DNA from 3 places in the Lysinibacillus sp. NPDC096212 genome. Region 2 is predicted to be linked to each of the others. Evidence: riboswitches for the same ligand, from Rfam matches in the RefSeq annotation. Region 2 holds a riboswitch; each other region holds the start of a gene.
What was found. Region 2 has a riboswitch for thiamine pyrophosphate ahead of thiC (phosphomethylpyrimidine synthase ThiC). Riboswitches for the same ligand answer to the same signal wherever they lie in the genome.
Positions count from the first base shown of each region.

Region 1 (6,729 bases), on a different contig from region 2:
CCCTTAGAAGAAGTGATGGGTGACCGCTTTGGTCGCTATAGTAAATATATTATACAAGACCGCGCGTTGCCTGATGCACGTGACGGTCTTAAGCCTGTGCAACGACGTATTTTATATGCGATGTTTACAGAGGGCAATACGAACGAAAAACCATTCCGTAAATCAGCCAAAACTGTCGGTAATGTTATCGGTAATTATCACCCACATGGTGACAGCTCCGTATATGAAGCAATGGTGCGCATGAGTCAGGATTGGAAGGCGCGCCATATGCTTATTGAAATGCATGGGAATAACGGCTCTGTTGATGGTGACCCTCCGGCAGCGATGCGTTATACAGAGGCAAGGCTTTCTGCAATTGCAGCGGAAATGCTCCGTGATATTGGCAAGAAAACTGTTGAATTTGTACCGAACTTTGATGATCAGGATATGGAGCCAACTGTTTTACCTGCTCGTTTCCCGAATTTACTAGTCAACGGCTCAACTGGTATTTCGGCTGGATATGCGACAGATATCCCTCCTCACGCACTTGATGAGGTGCTAGATGGTGTTCTCATGCGCTTAGATAAGCCGAACACTACTGTTGATGAATTAATGACTGTAATTAAAGGGCCTGATTTCCCAACAGGTGGGATCATTCAAGGTGTCGATGGTATTAAAAAGGCGTATGAGACTGGTCGCGGTAAAATTATCGTGCGCGCTCAAGCAGTCGTGGAGCCAATTAAAGGTGGCAAAGAGCAAATCGTTATTACGGAATTACCGTATGATGTCAATAAAGCAAATCTTGTGAAGAAAATCGATGAACAAAGAGTGGATAAACGACTTGAAGGAATTGCAGAAATTCGCGATGAATCGGATCGTACCGGCCTACGTGTTGTCATTGAACTGAAAAAAGATGTTCCAGGACAAGGGATTTTACAATACTTGTTCAAAACAACTGATTTACAAGTAGCCTATAATTTTAATATGATTGCTATCCATAATCGTCGTCCGACAATGATGACATTGCCATTGTTACTGGATTCTTATATTGCCCATCAAAAGGAAGTTGTGACGAACCGCTCCGTTTATGATTTACAAAGGGCTAAAGATCGTTCGCATATCGTTGATGGCTTGATTAAGGCGCTTTCTATTTTAGATGAAGTTATTGCAACGATTCGTTCGTCTAATGATAAACGAGATGCGAAAACGAATTTACAGGTGAAATTTGACTTTACAGAAGTGCAATCAGAGGCGATCGTTAGCTTGCAATTATACCGATTAACGAATACAGATATCACAGAGCTTCGCCATGAACAGGATGAACTAAATAAACTGATCGCCAAGCTTGAAGGTATTCTTAATAGTGAAGCAAAGCTTGTACGTGTTATTAAACAGGAACTACTTGACATTAAAAAGCGCTTTGCAGAGCCACGTCGTTCAAAAATCGAACAAGAAATTGAAGAAATCAAAATTACGTTAGATGTCCTTGTCCCAAGTGAAGAGGTCGTAGTGACTGTCACAAAGGATGGCTATATTAAGCGTACATCTACACGTTCACATGCAGCTTCGAATGGTCAGGATTTTGCGATGAAGGATTCCGATTATTTGTTATATGAAGAGAATTTAAATACGCAGCATCATCTATTACTATTCACAAACCGAGGCAATTATATTTATCAGCCTGTCCATGAACTACCTGATATTCGTTGGAAGGATCTTGGTCAGCATATTTCTAGTATTGTGCCGACAGGGGAAGATGAATCTATTATTGCTGTATATGGTTTTGAGACATTTGAACAGGCCAATACGTATATTTTAACGGCTACGAAAGATGGACAAATTAAACGCTCACCTGTAGCAGATTATGCTGTTACACGTTATTCTAAACCAATCAAAACGATGAATGTTAAGTCAGGCGATGAAATGATTTTTGCAGGTATCGTGACAGACGAAGTAGAACTAATGTTAACAACAGATACTGCCTATGCTATTCGTTTCCCAATGGAGGAATTGCCAGTAACGGGTGTGAAAACAGGCGGTGTCAAAGGGATTACGCTGAAAGACGGAGAAGCATTAGTCGGCATCAATGTTTTACCGCCAAATGCCACGGCATATGTTGCGATTGTGACACATCGTGGTGCGGTGAAGAAAATGAATGTTGCCGAGGTAGAGATGACGAGTCGTGCAAAACGTGGCTTAAAAGTGTTAACAGAATTAAAAGCGAACCCACATCGTATCGTGGCTGTAGTCAAGGTAACTGATGAGGAACGGCTAACAATCGAAACGGAAAAAGGCGTGCAAGAGATCCTTGATGTACAAGCATTAACTCGAGCAGATCGCCATTCCAATGGCTCCTTTAAAGTGGATATAGCTACAGACGGTGCTATTTCACATGTCTTTACGGTCAAAAAAGAAGAGAAATAAAACTGATTTTATAGCCCATGCTCCTTAGAGAGCTGGGCTTTTTTTCTATATAGTCTAATCAAAAGAAAGGGTAGGTGTATAGTGACAATAAAGTTTTTAGGCAAATTGGTGAATCGGGTGTAGCTTTACAAGTAAGTTGTTATGAAGATTACTGATTCTTATTCAACGTCTTACTACTAAAAGCAAAAATTAAAAACCACAAAAGGTTCTTGATTTGATTATCAACAATAGTATTTAACAGTGCCTATTAAAACTTCGAACAATATACCGCTTCTTGATTTCAGGAGGGGATTCCTTTTAAATAAAAAATGTTTTACCAAAAAAACGGTGAATATTCTCAGGAAATGGAATTGTTGAAGAGAAAGATGAGGCTTTAAATTATATTTACGGGGCTTTCAGAAAACAGAGCCTTGTCATTTACGGATAGATATGGGTATAATAATCACGAAAAGTTCATATGGAAAGAATGTAGGGGGGCTGGTGTTGCCAGCTGAGATTGTGTCCGATAGACGCTGACTCTTTGAACCTGATTTGGCTCGTACCAGCGTAGGGAACATCTATTCAAAAAGTAAAAGTTTTTGATATTGATTACAAAACGTCTGGGAGGAATCCTAGGCGTTTTTTATGTTTTCAGACTTTTATTCATGCACAGACTTTGGGTTTGGGTGTAAACAGACCGTGAATACGCTTTCTTCTGGTAAACACATTCATTTATGAACAATTTCACACTACTTTACTTGGAGGATTCAGCATGAAAAAATGGTTATTGATCCTGTTGGCTACACTGTTAACATTAGTGGGCTGTAGCGAAAAAGAGGATAAAAAGGATACTAAGGGATTAACAAAAGTATCAGTCGTTCTCGATTGGACACCGAACACAAATCATACAGGTTTATATGTTGCGAAAAAACTTGGCTTCTTTAAGGAGCAAGGCTTAGATGTCGATATTTTATTACCTGGCGAAACAGGTGCTGATCAGCTTGTGGCGTCTGGCAAGGCTCAGTTTGGCGTAAGTTATCAGGAAGGGATTACACAGGCCCGTGTGCAAGATGTACCTTTAGTATCGATTGCAGCGATTATTCAGCATAATACTTCTGGCTTCGCATCCATTGCATCAAAAGGCATTTCGTCACCAAAGGATTTTGAAGGTAAAACATACGGTGGCTGGGGTGCACCACTTGAAAAGGCTGTACTACAATCACTTATGCAAACAGAAAATGCGGATATTAATAAGTTAGATATTGTCAATGCAGGCGATATAGATTTCTTCACAATGATGAAAAAAGATATTGATTTTGCGTGGATCTATTATGCATGGACAGGTATCGAAGCAGAACTACGTGGCGAAAAACTGAACATGCTATATTTAACAGATTATAGTGATCAGTTAGATTATTACACGCCTGTACTCGCTACAAATGAAAAAATGATTAAGGATGATCCTGAGACGGTCAAAGCATTTGTCGCTGCTGCAGCAAAGGGCTATGAATATGCGATAATACATCCGAATGAGGCAGCTGATATTTTACTAGAAGCTGTACCTGATTTAGATAAAAACCTTGTGCATAAAAGTCAGGAATGGCTAGCAGATAAGTATCAAGACGACGCTAAACAATGGGGCGAGCAAAAGCTAGCTGTCTGGGAAAACTACGCGAAATGGATGGCCAGCAACAAAGTTTTAGAGGGCGAATTTAACGCAGTACAAGCATTTACAAACGACTTTTTACCGAAAAAGGAGACAAAGTAATATGGCAAACTCATTAATAAGTGTACAAATTATCCCGAAAACTGAAAAATATGAGGATGTGATCCCATATGTCGATGCAGCGATTGCGGTTATCGACGCTTCAGGAGTTAAATATGAAGTGCACCCGTTAGAAACGACAATGGAAGGTGAGCTACCGGTTTTATTACAAATCATTGAAAAAATGAATGACAAGATGATTGAGCTGGGCGCGATCAATGTCATCACGCAAGTGAAAATTTTATATCAGCCATCTGGTATTACAATGGGTACATTGACGGAGAAATACCAGTGATGAGGCAAGCTTTCAAACAAGGAAGGACGATAATTTTTATCGCCTTCCTCTTATTCATATGGGAACTAATTGTCCGCTTTGCTGATACTCCACATTGGCTTTTGCCTGCACCGAGTGCCATTTTGAAAGAAGGTTTTCAATCGTATGAGACGTTTGTGCCACATGCTTTAGCGACTGTTCAATTAGCACTTCTTGGTCTAGCTATCGGGATAGTATGTGGGCTAACGGTTGCCGTGCTATTACATCGTTTTACGTTTGTGCGGGAGCTATTTTATCCTATTCTGATTATGTCACAGAATGTCCCGGTGCTCGTTCTAGCACCACTCTTAATCATATGGTTTGGCTTCGGTTTATTGCCAAAGCTCATTATTATTTGTCTTGTGTGCTTTTTCCCTATTGTTATTTCGGCAATGGATGGCTTTCGTCAAACTTCGCCTGAGCTGAAGCATTATTTTAGGATGATTGGTGCAACGAAAGCACAAACCTTTTGGAAGCTTGAATGGCCTTATGCGTATCCAGCGATTTTTTCAGGCGTAAAGATTGCGGCAACCTATAGCGTCATGGGAGCTGTCATTGCGGAATGGTTAGGTGCGAAAATGGGGATTGGTGTTTATATGACATTAGCACAATCTTCATTTCGAACGGATCGCGTGTTTGTAGCTATTTTTGCTATCGTATTTTTAAGTTTACTATTATTTAGTGCTATACAATTGTTAGAAAAACTTGTTGTGAAGGGGAGAGGACTCCATGCTAAGCATTCAAAACATTGATAAATCCTTTGATGCTCTTCCGGTTATTCGCAATTTATCGTTTGAGGTCAAGGACGGGGAATTTGTGGCGATTATCGGACCGTCAGGCAGTGGAAAAAGTACACTCTTTCAATTAATTGGTGGTGTTACTTCTATTGATAAGGGTGCTATTTTATTAAACGATACAGATATCCAGAAAAAAAGAGGGACGATTGGCTATATGCCTCAGCAGCCGTGTTTATTACCATGGCGTACGATAGTAGAAAATGTCACGATGGTCGAGGAGCTTCATAGAAAACCAAACGTGAACTTGGCCAAGGAATGGTTAGACAAAGTTGGGCTTGCAGCGTTTGAAAATGCGTATCCCAATGAGCTGTCAGGGGGTATGCAACAGCGTGTATCGTTTATTCGTGCCATTGTTAGTGATAAGCCCATCTTATGCTTAGATGAGCCGTTTTCTGCACTTGATGAGTTTACAAGGCTTGAAATGCAGGCGTGGCTTTTATCGATATGGGAGGAATATCGAAAGTCTATATTATTCGTTACACATAGTATCGAGGAAGCTCTGTTTTTAGCTGATCGTATCATTGTACTCACGAAACGACCAGCGACAATGAAAAAGGAAATAATCGTACCTTTTGCAAGGCCACGCCAAGAAGAAATTCGTCATTCCGCTTCGTTTACGGCTTTGAAGCAACAGTTATTCACGTATTTAACAGAAGAAAAGGATGAAGCGAATGTTGATTGATGCACATATTCATTTAGATCAGTATAAGGAAAACGATATACCAACTTTACTAGAGGAAGTTGAACATGTCATTGCCGTTAGCATGAATCTTCCATCGTGTGAAAAGACGTTGAAACTGTCGAAAGCCTATGCAAAGGTAAAAGCAGCGTTTGGGTTTCATCCCGAACAACCGTTACTTAGTGATGAGGAGGAAGACGCGTTATTCGAGTGGATACGCCAACACTCTGATGAAATGGTAGCAATTGGCGAGGTTGGATTGCCTTATTATTTGAGGCAGGAGAAGGTGATTGATGTTCGTCCGTATGTAGCATTGTTAGAACGGTTTATTGTATTGGCAAAGGAGTTAAATAAACCGATAGTGTTACATGCTGTTTATGAGGATGCGGCGATTGTTTGTGATTTGCTAGAAAAACATCATGTAACGAAAGCGCATTTTCATTGGTTTAAAGGCGATGAGGAAGTGATTGAACGGATGATTTCTAAAGGGTATTTCATTTCTGTCACGCCTGATTGTACGTATGAGGCAGAAATTCAACAACTTATTAAAAAATATCCAATCGAACTAATAATGGTAGAAACAGATGGGCCATGGCCGTTTGAAGGTCAGTTTGACAATAAGAGAACATCACCTTGGATGATGGATCATTCCATCGAGGTTATCGCTTCGATAAAGGGGCTTACAATACAGGAAGCGGCGCGCATCATCACAAGAAATACGACAAAATTTTATAATTTATAGCAAATAACGCAGCTGCTCTTTTAAAGGGCAGCTGTGTTTTTGTTAAAAGTA
Region 1 is NZ_JBIWFQ010000047.1:168-6,896, reverse strand. It holds gene parC (DNA topoisomerase IV subunit A) at 1-2,403, shown strand, start outside; TPP riboswitch at 2,864-2,973, shown strand; gene ACIQ7T_RS26710 (ABC transporter substrate-binding protein) at 3,155-4,150, shown strand; gene ACIQ7T_RS26705 (thiamine-binding protein) at 4,152-4,442, shown strand; gene ACIQ7T_RS26700 (ABC transporter permease) at 4,442-5,212, shown strand; gene ACIQ7T_RS26695 (ABC transporter ATP-binding protein) at 5,190-5,939, shown strand; gene ACIQ7T_RS26690 (TatD family hydrolase) at 5,929-6,678, shown strand.
Region 1: it holds a riboswitch for thiamine pyrophosphate, as region 2 does, so the genes downstream of both, ACIQ7T_RS26710 (ABC transporter substrate-binding protein) here and thiC (phosphomethylpyrimidine synthase ThiC) in region 2, are expected to answer to the same signal.

Region 2 (6,729 bases):
CGCTCTGGATCTAACGAAAGATTGAATTGATCGCGCCAGCGGAATTCAAATCGTGCCTTAGATAGTGCATCGTCACGCTGCTGTGCTCCCGGATGCCCTTTCGCTAAATCTGCCGCGTGTGCAGCAATTTTATACGTAATAACCCCTACGCGAACATCCTCACGATTTGGTAAGCCGAGATGCTCTTTAGGCGTCACATAACATAGCATCGCTGTACCATACCAACCGATCATCGCAGCACCGATAGCTGATGTAATATGGTCATAGCCAGGAGCAATATCTGTTGTTAACGGCCCTAAAGTATAGAAAGGTGCTTCCTTACACACCTCTAACTGCTTATCCATATTTTCTTTAATAAGATGCATTGGTACATGCCCTGGTCCTTCTACCATCACCTGTACATCATGCTTCCAGGCAATTTGCGTTAATTCCCCTAGCGTATCTAGCTCCGCAAATTGAGCCTCATCATTTGCATCTGCTATAGAACCCGGACGTAAACCATCACCTAAAGAGAAGGCTACATCATAGGTTTTCATAATTTCACAGATTTCTTCAAAATGAGTATATAAAAAGCTCTCTTGATGATGATATAAACACCACTGCGCCATAATCGAGCCTCCACGGGACACTATGCCTGTTACACGATTAGCCGTTAATGGCACATAGCGCAGTAATACCCCTGCATGAATCGTGAAGTAATCAACACCTTGCTCAGCCTGTTCGATTAACGTATCACGATACACTTCCCACGTTAAATCCTCTGCCACACCATTTACTTTTTCTAGCGCTTGATAAATCGGCACCGTTCCTACTGGCACCGCGGCATTACGGATAATCCATTCACGTGTCGTATGAATATGCTTACCAGTAGATAAATCCATAATGTTATCAGCACCCCAGCGTGTAGCCCACGTCATTTTTTCTACCTCTTCTGCAATAGAGGATGACACTGCTGAATTGCCAATATTGGCGTTAATTTTCACGTGGAAGTTACGTCCAATAATCATCGGCTCTGCCTCAGGGTGATTAATATTAGATGGCAAAATAGCACGTCCTGCAGCGATTTCTGAGCGCACAAATTCCGGGTCCATATTTTCACGTATCGCTACAAATTCCATTTCTGGAGTAATAATTCCCTTTCGTGCATAGTGAAGCTGTGTTACATTTTTACCTTTCTTCGCGCGTAAAGGCTTTCTAGATAATTCCGGAAAAACATTTTCATTCATTCGCGGATCATCAGCTTTACGGAATCCATTATCTTCTGGCTTGATAGTACGACCTTCGTATTCTTCAACATCACCGCGTTCTTTGATCCATGCACTACATAAAGCTGGCAATCCTTTCGTAATATCCACCTTATACGCAGGATCAGTGTACGGGCCGCTCGTATCATAAACACGTACTGGCGCATTTTCCTCTTCACCAAAGCTTCCTGTCGTTGGACTTAGAGCAATTTCACGCATTGGCACTAAAATATCTGATTGAGATCCTTCTACGTAAACTTTTTTACTTCCTTCAAAACTAGACATAATCGTAATATTCTTGTCGCTAACTGTTGTCATAAACTACTTCGCTCCCTTTTACATTTATATAAGGACCGAATCTAGCTCACCCAAACAAAGACAAAAGCCGAATCCAAAAAAATTTGGATCCGGCTAAGAATGTAAAGGTATAGTTATTGCAAATAACATTGAGTGCAATAATGGTTAACTTTCCCACGCTGGTATGAGCCAGATCAGGTCCAAAGGGTCAAGAAACCTCTATGCGTTTCCCTCTCAGCCTGACTCATCAGACTCCCCTAGTTAATGCTATTAAGTTTGATGATAGTGTAGCAGATATTGTTAAGAGATGGAAGCTTCATTTGAATTATTTTTGGCTTATCATTAAAAGTTGTCGATGGTATTCATTAAAACTTGTGCCATGTATATTAGTTGATTGGAGTGGAGGCTGGGCGACTCCTCGGGGATCAGCGTCACAGATGAGACCCTGCAGCGAAGCGAAGCGAAGCGGCTCATCGGACGCCCCACGTTCTGCTAATAAACTTATATTTGTTAGATTCCACTTAAAATGAGAGGCTGCCATCTCTTATTCCAAATAGCACCTAGCAGTTAGGTAAACAACAGTTCCGCTACATAAATCACGATTGTCACTGTAATACAGCTTACAATCGTTGAAAATAAAACTGTTTGTGCAGCAGTTGCCGATTCTACGTCATATTCTAATGCCAAACTTGAGCTATTTCGCGACGTCGGGAACGAACTAGCTATAAAAAGTGATTGTGCCACGACACCGTCAAGACCAAGCGCAAAAATGATAAACAATGCTACGGTTGGCCCTATGACTAGTCGCGTAAAACAGCTAATGAATACCACTTTATTGAACATGGATTTGATTTCAAGCTGGGATAGTTGTGCCCCTAAAGTTATTAATGCTACAGCGATAAAGCCATCTGCCACATGATCTATCGGAATTCTTACAAACTGTGGAATAGCAATATTAAAATAGTTCATTGCCACTCCAATAATAAGTGCATGAATAATAGGCATTTTGAGGAAGTCTTTCACAATAGACATGCCCGATTTTGTTGAAGAGATTAAATTATACAAGCCGTAAGTGTAGGTCGTCATATTTTGAAATATTACAAGAATGACCTGAATTGCTACTCCAATCGGCTGGGTCACAAAAATCATCTGTGCAACCGGAATACCATAGTTACCTGAATTAATTAGGACAACACTATTTTTAAACACTGCCGCCTCTGTTTTTACTAAACCGAGTCCCTTTGCTAGAAAGTGACTAAGCACCATTTGGCTTCCGATAAAGAGTAGGATAAATAACGCAACTTCCCCAAGTACAGACAGCTCTATACTCGTTTCATATAAATTCACAAAAACAGCTGCTGGCATGAAACAATATGTAATAAGTTGGGATAACGCCTTTAAATTAAAGCGAAATTTCTTTTGTAAAACTGCGCCAAGTACTAGAAGCACTAAAATCGGAGCTACAATTTGAAAAAATATCATACCGAGATACACCATAGTGATGTCCCCCTTCCCTCTCCTATAGTAGTGCTGTTTTTATGCTTGGTCAATGTACTTCAAAATCAACTCACCGCTCATATCAAGGCATTTTTTCTGAACACATTGAACTAATACAGTGTCTTTAATAGATGGTAAAAGTTATCTTTCGGAACGTTATAGCGCTTGAAATGAGCGTGATTTCCGCACCAAATTACCAAGTTTCGCGCAAAAAAAACCGCACTTCACTTTCAGATTTTCTGAAATAATTAAGGATTCTTAAAAACGAACGATACAGAAAAAGGGACTACATTTCATTTAAGAATAATAAATAGTAAAATATACCCTTTATGTACTAAATTAGAGAAATATATGATATATTATCCATTAAATACGATGATCGGAGTGACTAAAATGAAGAATAAAGTATTAACGACTTTTATGGCAACTGCTATTACAGCAACCCTAGTATCACCAATGTCAACTGCAGATGCCGCTTCAAATGATTCATCTTTAAACCACTCAATTCAAATGGATGGGCAGGTAGCTGCAGCCAAAACAAAGGGGCAAACTGTTACCATTAACAACGTCACTAAAGAGAAAGTACTTACATCCAATGGCCAATTTAAAATTAGTCAGTCGCTGAAACCTCTCTTTAAAACAGCGAATAGCACTGCATTGAAGAATGCCCAAGCTACAATTGTAGTAAAAAACGGCGAAATTACGAGCATTACAGAACTAACATTAACTAAAGCTGGCACTGACAATAAAGCGGTATATTTTGATGGTGGTGACGCACAAATTGAAGGAAGCCTAACTGTAAATGCGGATTATGTAAAGGTTCAAAATGTAAACATTAAAGATAAGCTTATTGTAACTAATCTTGTGAAGAAGGCCATTACAATTGATAACGTTGCTATTGGGGATACAATTACTTTTAAGCCTTTATTGACTAGAAATATTAATTGGTTAAATGTTTCCCTAAAAGATATTAAATCTCCAAACATTAACTTGGAGCGCACTAAAGTAAATGTGACTTCTGACAAAGCTATTTCAAAAATCGATGTAGTTGGTAAAGTTGCAGCATTTGAAGTTACAGCCAATGTTGATAAGCTTACAATCGATGTTGAGAATGATTTTAGCCTTTACGGAGAAGGTAAAATTGAACAAGTGATCGTCAAACACGGGGCAAAGGTGGCATTAGATTCAGGACACCTAATTAACAAGGTGCAGGTGGATGATAAAAAAGCCTCTGTGATATTACCTGTGGTGAATAAAAATGAGCTTAGTAATTTAGTAGCTATACCTCCGTACGTTGCCGTATCCGTTAATGGATATGACGTTTTAACAACTGAAAGATGGACGACGCAGGCTGAACGTACAGCATTCGAATATGCCTTAAGCAGCGCAAGAGCAGTAGCTAATAATTCCAACGCCTCTCAGGAACAAGTAAACAATGCTATTACACAATACAGAATTGCATTAACCGTTTATCAAGCTGTGCAAAAAAATGGAACAAAATATGGTTATAGCGATAAGTCTTCATTACAATCAACGATTAATTCTATTCAGTATGTAACGGTTTCTTGGAACAATGGTAATGATATAGCATCATATGTACCTTGGACGACGCAAAGTGAGAAGGATGCTCTTACCTCTGCCGTTTCATCGGCTCAGTACGTTGTAAATAATAGCTATGCAACGCAGTCTGATATCACCAATGCTATTAGCAATTTAAACTACGCTATCACTGTTTATAAGAGCGCTCAAAAATATGGTACTTATCAATACAATGCCGATCGATCTGACCTTTTATCACTTATTAACTCTGTTCAGTATGTAACCGTCTCTGTGAATGGATCTGAACTATCCTCCAATGTAATTTGGACGACGCAAAGTGAAAAAGACGCTCTAGTTTCTGCTGTTTCATACGCACAAAGTACTGCAAATAATAGTTCTTCGTCTCAATCAGATATTTCGTATGCATATAGTTACTTATATAATGCCATTTCAACATATAGGGGTAATTATAAATCAGGTGCGAATTATGGGAATTACGTTGATAAATCTTGGCTAAAGTCACTCATTAATTCTGTTCAGTACGTAAAAGTTTCTGCGAATGGAGATGGCTCTGATATCCCCTATTATGAAAGGTGGACAACAGCACGAGAAAAACAGGACCTAGAAAAAGCAGTTGATTACGCCCAATCTGTTGTTAATAACTCCTATGCATCTTCGTACGAGGTGACAGATGCTATTAACAGTTTAGACAGGGCCATCAAAATCTATAAAGATGTCCAACGTTCAGGTAAACAATAAAAATTGAAAGGACTTGGCACAATGCCGAGTCCTTTCATGTTGAGGAAAAACAACTATTGTATGAATAAAATTAAGTTGTCCTATTAAATATAATATGGTTCTTCAATCTCATATAAAATCAAATCTCAACCCAAAATATCTACCGGCGAAATCATACTCATTTTTCTCCAGTCTTTATACCATTCTTCAATTTCCTCTCTAGGCTCCATCGCTAATTGCTCCTGCAGCATTTTTTTTAATAGCCAATATTGCTCCTCTACTGCAGCAACGTTGTTCAGTAAATCATAGAGCTTCATCAAGGTGAAATAGCTTTCTTCCTCATCAGGTGAAAATAATTGAACTTTTTCTTGCACCTTCACAGCAGCTTGATAGTCTTTATTTTTTATATAGAACTCACTTAATTGTTGAGCATGGCGCAACCACAATCGTCTTAGTCGCTCTTTTTCACTTTCTGACCATATATAACCGTCATCACCTAAATAATCGCCTGTATAAGCTTGGAATACACACTCATACTCCTCTATCGTTCCCTGATCAAGTGGAGGCAAAGATTTTAATTGAGTTAGCCATTGCTCTACATCAATTACCACATTTTCTAGCAATACTCTATAGCCTGAATTTAGTAATGGACTAGAGATCTTCACACCATCTAGTCCATAATTTTTTAAAGTTTGTCGGACGGTGTAAATAGCTGTATATAGCTGCTTGGAGGCCTTATCTATATCGGATTCTGGCCAAAACAACTCCAAAACGGTGTCTCGATAAATCATTTCATTGCGATGGCTAAGCATATAAGTAAACAATCCTTTTGCTTTCGATGTACGCCATTTCATTAATTGTGTATTACCATCAGGCGTAACTACCTTCAGGCCCCCTAATAGCTGAATCGTTTTTTTCTTAGTTGGAATTGGTGGATTTTTTTCGATAATCCGTTGTAATCGTTCCAATGCTTTATGCAAACGAGGCTTTTGCACAGGCTTTAATAAATAATCTATAGCATGCAAATTGAAAGCATCTATAGCATATTGGTCAAATCCTGTAGTAAAAACAATTTCTACGTTTGGCAATAGTTCTTGAATTTTTTCCCCGAGCGCAAGTCCATCCATATTAGGCATTACTATATCTAAAAATACAACATCAGGTTGTAAACTTTGTATTTGAGCAATCGCTTCTAAAGAATCTGTATAATCTCCAACTATGTCAATTTCCGGGATACTACTTTTTTCAATTAAGGTTTTTAGTCTCATTAATGGCAAATATTCATCATCGACTATTACAATTCTCATAACATCCCCTCCTAAAAAGCTAGTCATATATCATTAATATCGTTCATTTATATTAATTTTGATAAAAAATGTTACTTTTGAAGGAGTTTTTGAGAATCTGTCGAAAA
Region 2 is NZ_JBIWFQ010000031.1:16,469-23,197, forward strand. It holds gene thiC (phosphomethylpyrimidine synthase ThiC) at 1-1,562, opposite strand, end outside; TPP riboswitch at 1,696-1,810, opposite strand; gene ACIQ7T_RS23140 (AEC family transporter) at 2,109-3,038, opposite strand; gene ACIQ7T_RS23145 (S-layer protein) at 3,432-5,336, shown strand; gene ACIQ7T_RS23150 (response regulator) at 5,462-6,622, opposite strand.

Region 3 (6,729 bases), on a different contig from region 2:
TCCGGCTTGGCGCTTTCCTGGGGGCGTCCGATGAGCCGCTTCACTCGCGTTGCTCGCTCCAGGGTCTCGGGCCAACAAGAGGTTGGTCACGAAAGCGTTATCACAGGACGTGATGGTTTTAGCCTTCGTTCCTCTATTGCTAATCCCCAAGGAGTCGCCAAGCCTCCACTACAATCAACTTTATCCATGGTATACGTTATTATAAATGCATCCTAATTATTGGATCTTTTTCCCAACGAACTAACTATTAATCACCTCTATCATCACTAAAATAAAGAGCTGTCTCACCGTAATGAGACAGCTCTAGTCATTATTCTTCGTTATGTTTCTCTAGCTTTTCAGGTTCTGATTTTTCCTCTAGAGGTACAGATTCAACCTTTTCCTCTTTGATTGGCAAAGATGGTTGCACAATATCTTTTTCAATATATATTTTTTCATGAACGACTGTTGTATCCGCAAAAAAATCATGTATACCTTGATTGTTCGGTAGAATGCCTACAAGAATATAAAGTGGCATAAAAATGCTGTTGATGATACGCCCAATCCAATCACGGAATAACACGTCTGACCATGTCAGCTTCTCATGTTTTAATGAAATAACACGTAATCCTAATATCATTTTCCCTAATGTTTGCCCAAAAAATTTCGTCATTAATACGAAATAACTGTAATAAAGAATAGCGGATATAATCGAAATCGGTGCATACCACACTGTGTCAGATAATGACCAATCCATTAAATAAAATATTGGGTTAACGAGAATTCCACCTACTGCTGCAATAATAATTCCGTCTATGAAAAATGCCCAAAAACGCATCCAAAAGCCTGCCGTTTTCAACGCATAATTTTTATTCGTAATTGGCTTATCTATTAGGAACGTATTCTCCATAGAGGGTGAACCTTGCATAACAATATCATTGTTTGTCATTGTACTCCCTCCTTAGTTTTCGCCATATAAGTACATCATTTTTGGTGCTTTATATTCTGCCATAATTTTCATCAGCATTTTTTCCTCTGCTGAGGGACCAAACATGGATCCAATTTTCATCCCAACATATGATGGCCAACCACCCGTATCATATGAATACTCAAATAATTCTGCGTCCTCTAAACCAAAGTCTTTACGCATTGCAGTAATTGCTGCTTCCTCATCGCCAAGCTCATCTACTAAGCCCGATTCAAGAGCCTTCTTACCACTAAGAATTCGACCATCGGCGACTTTTTTCACATCTGCTTCAGACATATTACGGCCTTTTGCCACAATATGAACGAATTCCTGATAAGTTTCATTAATCATGTCTTGCATCATAGCACGCTCTTCCGCTGTCACTTCACGCATTGGGCTAAGCATATCTTTATGTTCACCAGATTTAAACGTTTCATATTTAATACCAACTTTTTCTGCTAACGCCTGATAATTAATAGATTGCATAATGACACCAATCGAACCTGTAATTGTATCACGTTGCGCAAATATTTTATCTGCTGGCGCTGAAATATAATAACCACCTGAAGCTGCCATCGAATCCATAGTTACATAGATTGGAATTTGTCGCTCTTCTTTAATTTTCATGAGTTTTTTATAGATTTCAGCTGATTCCTTTACACCGCCACCTGGTGAATTAACACTTAAGACGATACCTTCCACAGTCTCGTCATTTAAAATATTATCTAATTGATCTAAGAAAAATTGGTGATCATAAGAAACCGATTGCCAAAATGTACTTGAGCCAACATTTTGAATCGTTCCATCAACCTTTAAGTATGCAATACGTTTATCCATATCGCCACCTTCTTTAACCTTTTCCATTACAATTAAATCGTTTCCATCCATTAAGCTATCAAAATTACTAAAGAAATTCGATTTAAATATTGCAAAGATAGTGTTGATCCCTAATGAAAACACTAATAGTACACCTGCAATTATTAAAGCTGTCCACCTTTTACCATTCATATCTTTCCATCTCCTCATAACGTTATACGATTGATATCCTAATTTGTTTCATACTTATTGCAATAATATGGCTTATCACCATAACATAGGGGTTGATCTCTGTTCCGTTTTAACAAATATCACTCCTTAATTTAAGTAAATAACCAATACTATGCAAAAGCTTTAACCAATTTAACCAACTCAACCTATTCAACTTATACTACATTATCTAATATTAAAAAAAAATCAAAGTTCATAAAAAAAGCAGGAACTTTGATTTTCGACATTATTTCCTAGGAAATTAACGATGATTAATATAATGGATTTTTTCTTGCTCACGTAATTCGACACGGCGAATTTTGCCTGATGTAGTCTTTGGTAGCTCAGTAACAAACTCAATAGCACGAGGATATTTATAAGGGGCTGTTAAAGTTTTCACATGGCTTTGTAGTTTTTTAATAAGCGTTTCATCACCAACTACACCATCAGAGAGCACAACAAATGCCTTCACGAGATTTCCACGAATTTCATCTGGACTCGCGACTACGGCAGTTTCTTTTACCGCTGGATGCTTCAATAACGCATCTTCTACCTCAAATGGGCCTATCGTATATCCAGACGAAATAATAACATCATCCCCACGTCCTTCAAACCAAAAATAGCCATCTTCATCTTTATATGCACGATCTCCTGTAATATACCAATCGCCTCTAAATTGTAAATTTGTACGTTCGGGATCGTTTAAATATTTCTTAAATAACGCGGGTGATTCACAGTGTACAGCAATATCTCCAACTTCTCCAATTACAGTGGGATTTCCAATATCATTAATAATTTCAACAGTATTACCCGGAGTAGGCTTACCCATTGAGCCCATTCTAGCCTCCATCCCTACCATTGTTCCAACAAGTAATGTATTCTCTGTTTGTCCATAACCATCACGTACTTGTAAATTAAAGACTTCGGAAAATACTTTTATCACTTCACTATTTAAAGGTTCACCCGCTGACACAGCCTGACGTATCGTACTTAAATTAAAGTCTTGCAAATTTTCAAGACTTGCCATAAATCTGTATTCGGTCGGTGTGCAACACAGAATATTTATATTAAATTTTTCAAGCAATGCAAGGTATGTTGCCGCATCAAAGTGACCTTTGAAAACAAATGCTGTTGCACCACTTCCTAAAGTAGCAAGGAACGGAGTCCAAATCCATTTTTGCCATCCTGGTGCTGCTGTAGCCCAAACAATGTCACCTTCTTGTACACCTAACCAATTTGGAGCAGTAGTTCGCAAGTGCGCATAACCCCAGCTATGTGTATGAACCGCTGCCTTTGGATTGCCTGTTGTACCACTCGTATAAGCTAAAAATGCAATGTCTGTACTCTTAGTCGGCGTAGAACTTATGTAAGTCGTCGGTTGATTTTGCATTTTTTCAAGCAGCGGCTGCCAAGGTTCCTGTGCATGACCAATGACAAATTGCTGTATTTCTTGTAATTTCCCCACATTATCGAATTGTTCAATATAAGGCTCAAATGCTACAACGCCTTTTGCATCGGCATGATTGATTCGATATTCAATATCCTTAGTTCTCAGCATTTCTGAGCTAGGTATAATGATTAAGCCTGCCTTTAAGGCAGCAATATAGACGATATATGCTTCAACTGATCTGGGCACCATGACCAAAATAACATCACCTTTTTTTAAACCTTGAGATGTAAATACATGTGCTGCCTGGTTCGCCTTTTCAAGTAAAGCTCGATATGTTAAGTACTGAATTTCCTCATCTTCGTTATAAACTAATAATGCATTTTTAGTAGAATCCTGTGCATATTTTTCAATTTCCTCTGAAATGTTATACCATTCTGGTGCGATTAAATCTTCTCTTTTCATGGCAAATGCCCCCTTTTGTACGCTCATTATAAAACTCAATTTTTATCATTTTCAATGGAATTCACTCCAATTCATTAAAGTCGTGACAACTATCATGTTCTGCTATATGGCATCAGTCACGTATTAGTACTATCAATTTCGACTTAGCTTTAGTGCCGTTTTCGCAATGAAGAAAAAAACTCCCTATTGAACACGAGTGAATAATATGGTACATTTTGGTCAACTAAAAGCAAGATTGCAGGGGGACTCATTTAGAGTTGAGAAGGTAAAACCTGACCCTTTGAACCTGTTAGTTAATACTGACGTAGGGAGCAACTCACATCTATTTACTGATGAAAGGCTCTTTTGCGTGTTTTTTTCTACACGAAAAAGAGCCTTTTTTGCACGCTTACGTCCATCCAACAAGGAGGACTTAAAATGGTATTTCATACTATCCGTAAACAAAATCCACTTATTCATTGCATTACTAATTATGTTGTGGCTAATTTTCAAGCAAATGGCTTATTAGCAATAGGCGCTTCACCAGTTATGGCAGATGACAGTCATGAGGTTGAAGAAATGGTCGCAATTTCCTCAGGCTTATTGATAAATATCGGTACCCTTAACGAGCGAATGAAAGAATCAATGTTACTTGCTGGAAAAAAAGCAAATGCCCTTGGTATTCCCGTCATTTTAGATCCTGTTGCTGCAGGTGCAACAACTTACCGGAAACAAACGGTACAACAATTACTTGAGGAAATAAATTTTGCGGCTATTCGTTGTAATATCGGAGAGCTTGCAGCTATAGCCGATGTAGAATGGCAACAAAAAGGCGTAGATAGTGGGAGTGGTTCAATTTCTTTAGAAGTTGAGGCACAAAAAGTAGCTCAACTCTACGATTGTATTGTTATTGTGACCGGTGAAAAGGATTTTATTACTGATGGCGAACATCAGCAATGGGTTACAGGTGGAAATTTTCAAATGACAGAAGTTACTGGAACAGGTTGCTTATTGAGCGCCATTTGTTGTGCATCCTACGTCGCAGGAAATAAACCATTCGACCAATTGGTAGAAACATTATCGCTTTATAAAAAAGTGGCTGAACAAGCCGCTTCTTCTACTTCATACATTGGCGATTTTCAAATTGCAGTATTGAACGAACTACATCGCCTTTCCAAGGGTGGTGAACAATAATGCATATTGTAACAACAATTGCTGGTTCTGATAGTGGTGGCGGTGCAGGCATACAGGCTGATTTAAAAACATTTCAGGAATTAAAGGTGTTTGGAACGTCTGTTATTACAGCTTTAACCGCTCAGAATACACTTGGTGTATCGGATGTCTTACCAATTGAAGTTAGTTTTGTTGAGAAACAACTCCAAGCGCTAGTCGAGGATTTTTCAATAAGTGCCGTTAAAACCGGAATGCTGTTTTCCTCTGAAATAATTCAATCAATTGCACAGATTTTAGCTGAAAGAAATATTCCGCTTATAGTAGATCCTGTCATGATTGCAAAAGGCGGTGAAAGTTTATTACAGCAAGAAGCAATTGAGGTATTACGCAGTTGTTTGCTTCCTTTAGCAACAGTCGTAACACCGAACATTCCTGAGGCAGAAACCCTTTCTGGAAGGACAATCAATTCTTTAACAGATATTAAAGAAGCAGCTAAGGTCTTATTACTAATGGGCGTTCAATGCGTCATTATTAAAGGCGGTCATTTAGAGGATAAATGTTATGCTACTGATTATGTATTTTTCCAAGATGGTCGATCATTTTCCATGCAGTCCACTCGTATTGCAACAAAAAATACGCATGGTACAGGCTGTACGTTTTCCGCTGCATTAACTGCTTTTATTGGTCAGGGACTACCTTTAGAAGAAGCGATTGAGGAAGCTAAAAAATTTATTCAATTAGCAATAACTCATAATTTATCTATTGGTAATGGCCATGGTCCTACAAATCATTTTGCTTATCAAAACTTGAAGGATTCCTGTGAGGTGATTATTCATGAAACGTGACGATCTACAGCTATATTTTATAATGGGTACAGGTAATGTTTTCAAACAAGAGCCATTAAACGTTTTAGAGAAAGCTCTGCAATCTGGAATTACTATGTTTCAATATCGTGAAAAAGGACCAAATACATTAACTGGGCAAGCATATGAAGATTTTGCTCGCAAATGTCAAAAGCTCTGTCAACAGTATGATGTTCCGTTTATCGTCAACGATGATGTCGAGCTGGCTATAAAACTTAGAGCGGACGGTATTCATATTGGGCAAGAGGATTTTCCTGTGTCGACGGTGCGTAATAAAATTGGCAATATGATTTTAGGTGTTTCTGTTCATTCACATGCTGAATTACAAACTGCTCTACAATATGGTGCTGATTATGTAGGAATTGGTCCGATTTTTTCAACCACTTCTAAAAGTGACGCCAATCCTCCTAGTGGGACTGATTTTTTACAGCAAGTTAGGATACAATATCCTGAACTCCCTATCGTTGCAATTGGAGGCATAAACTGCTCGAATGCTCCTACGGTATTTAAAGCAGGTGCGGATGGAATAGCAGTTATTTCTGCCATTTGCCAAAGTGAGGATATTTCAAATACAGTCTCTACATTTAAATCATTTGTAGGATAAAGTGAACGTTTTTACCCCACTGATTATTAGTCTTCACCAATCGGATTTTTACGGGCAGTTAGCCTCACCTATTTCTTTGCTCTCATTGAATTGAAATGGGAGGACCTAACGTTTCTCTTTTGATATAGATAAATTACTGCCCGTTAATACGGGATAAAAATTAAAAAATTTAAACAAACTAAAACCAGTGCCTTTTACGGTCACTGGTTTTAATTTTTTGCTGATTAAGCAATTATTGGTTGTTTGGCATACCTTTTAATTGTGATTCAGCCATTTGTACAAGACG
Region 3 is NZ_JBIWFQ010000002.1:120,571-127,299, reverse strand. It holds gene ACIQ7T_RS02305 (hypothetical protein) at 31-216, shown strand; gene ACIQ7T_RS02300 (RDD family protein) at 311-928, opposite strand; gene sppA (signal peptide peptidase SppA) at 941-1,954, opposite strand; gene mbcS (acyl-CoA synthetase MbcS) at 2,235-3,824, opposite strand; TPP riboswitch at 4,054-4,152, shown strand; gene thiM (hydroxyethylthiazole kinase) at 4,242-4,997, shown strand; gene thiD (bifunctional hydroxymethylpyrimidine kinase/phosphomethylpyrimidine kinase) at 4,997-5,821, shown strand; gene thiE (thiamine phosphate synthase) at 5,811-6,443, shown strand; gene ACIQ7T_RS02270 (alpha/beta-type small acid-soluble spore protein) at 6,676-6,729, opposite strand, start outside.
Region 3: it holds a riboswitch for thiamine pyrophosphate, as region 2 does, so the genes downstream of both, thiM (hydroxyethylthiazole kinase) here and thiC (phosphomethylpyrimidine synthase ThiC) in region 2, are expected to answer to the same signal.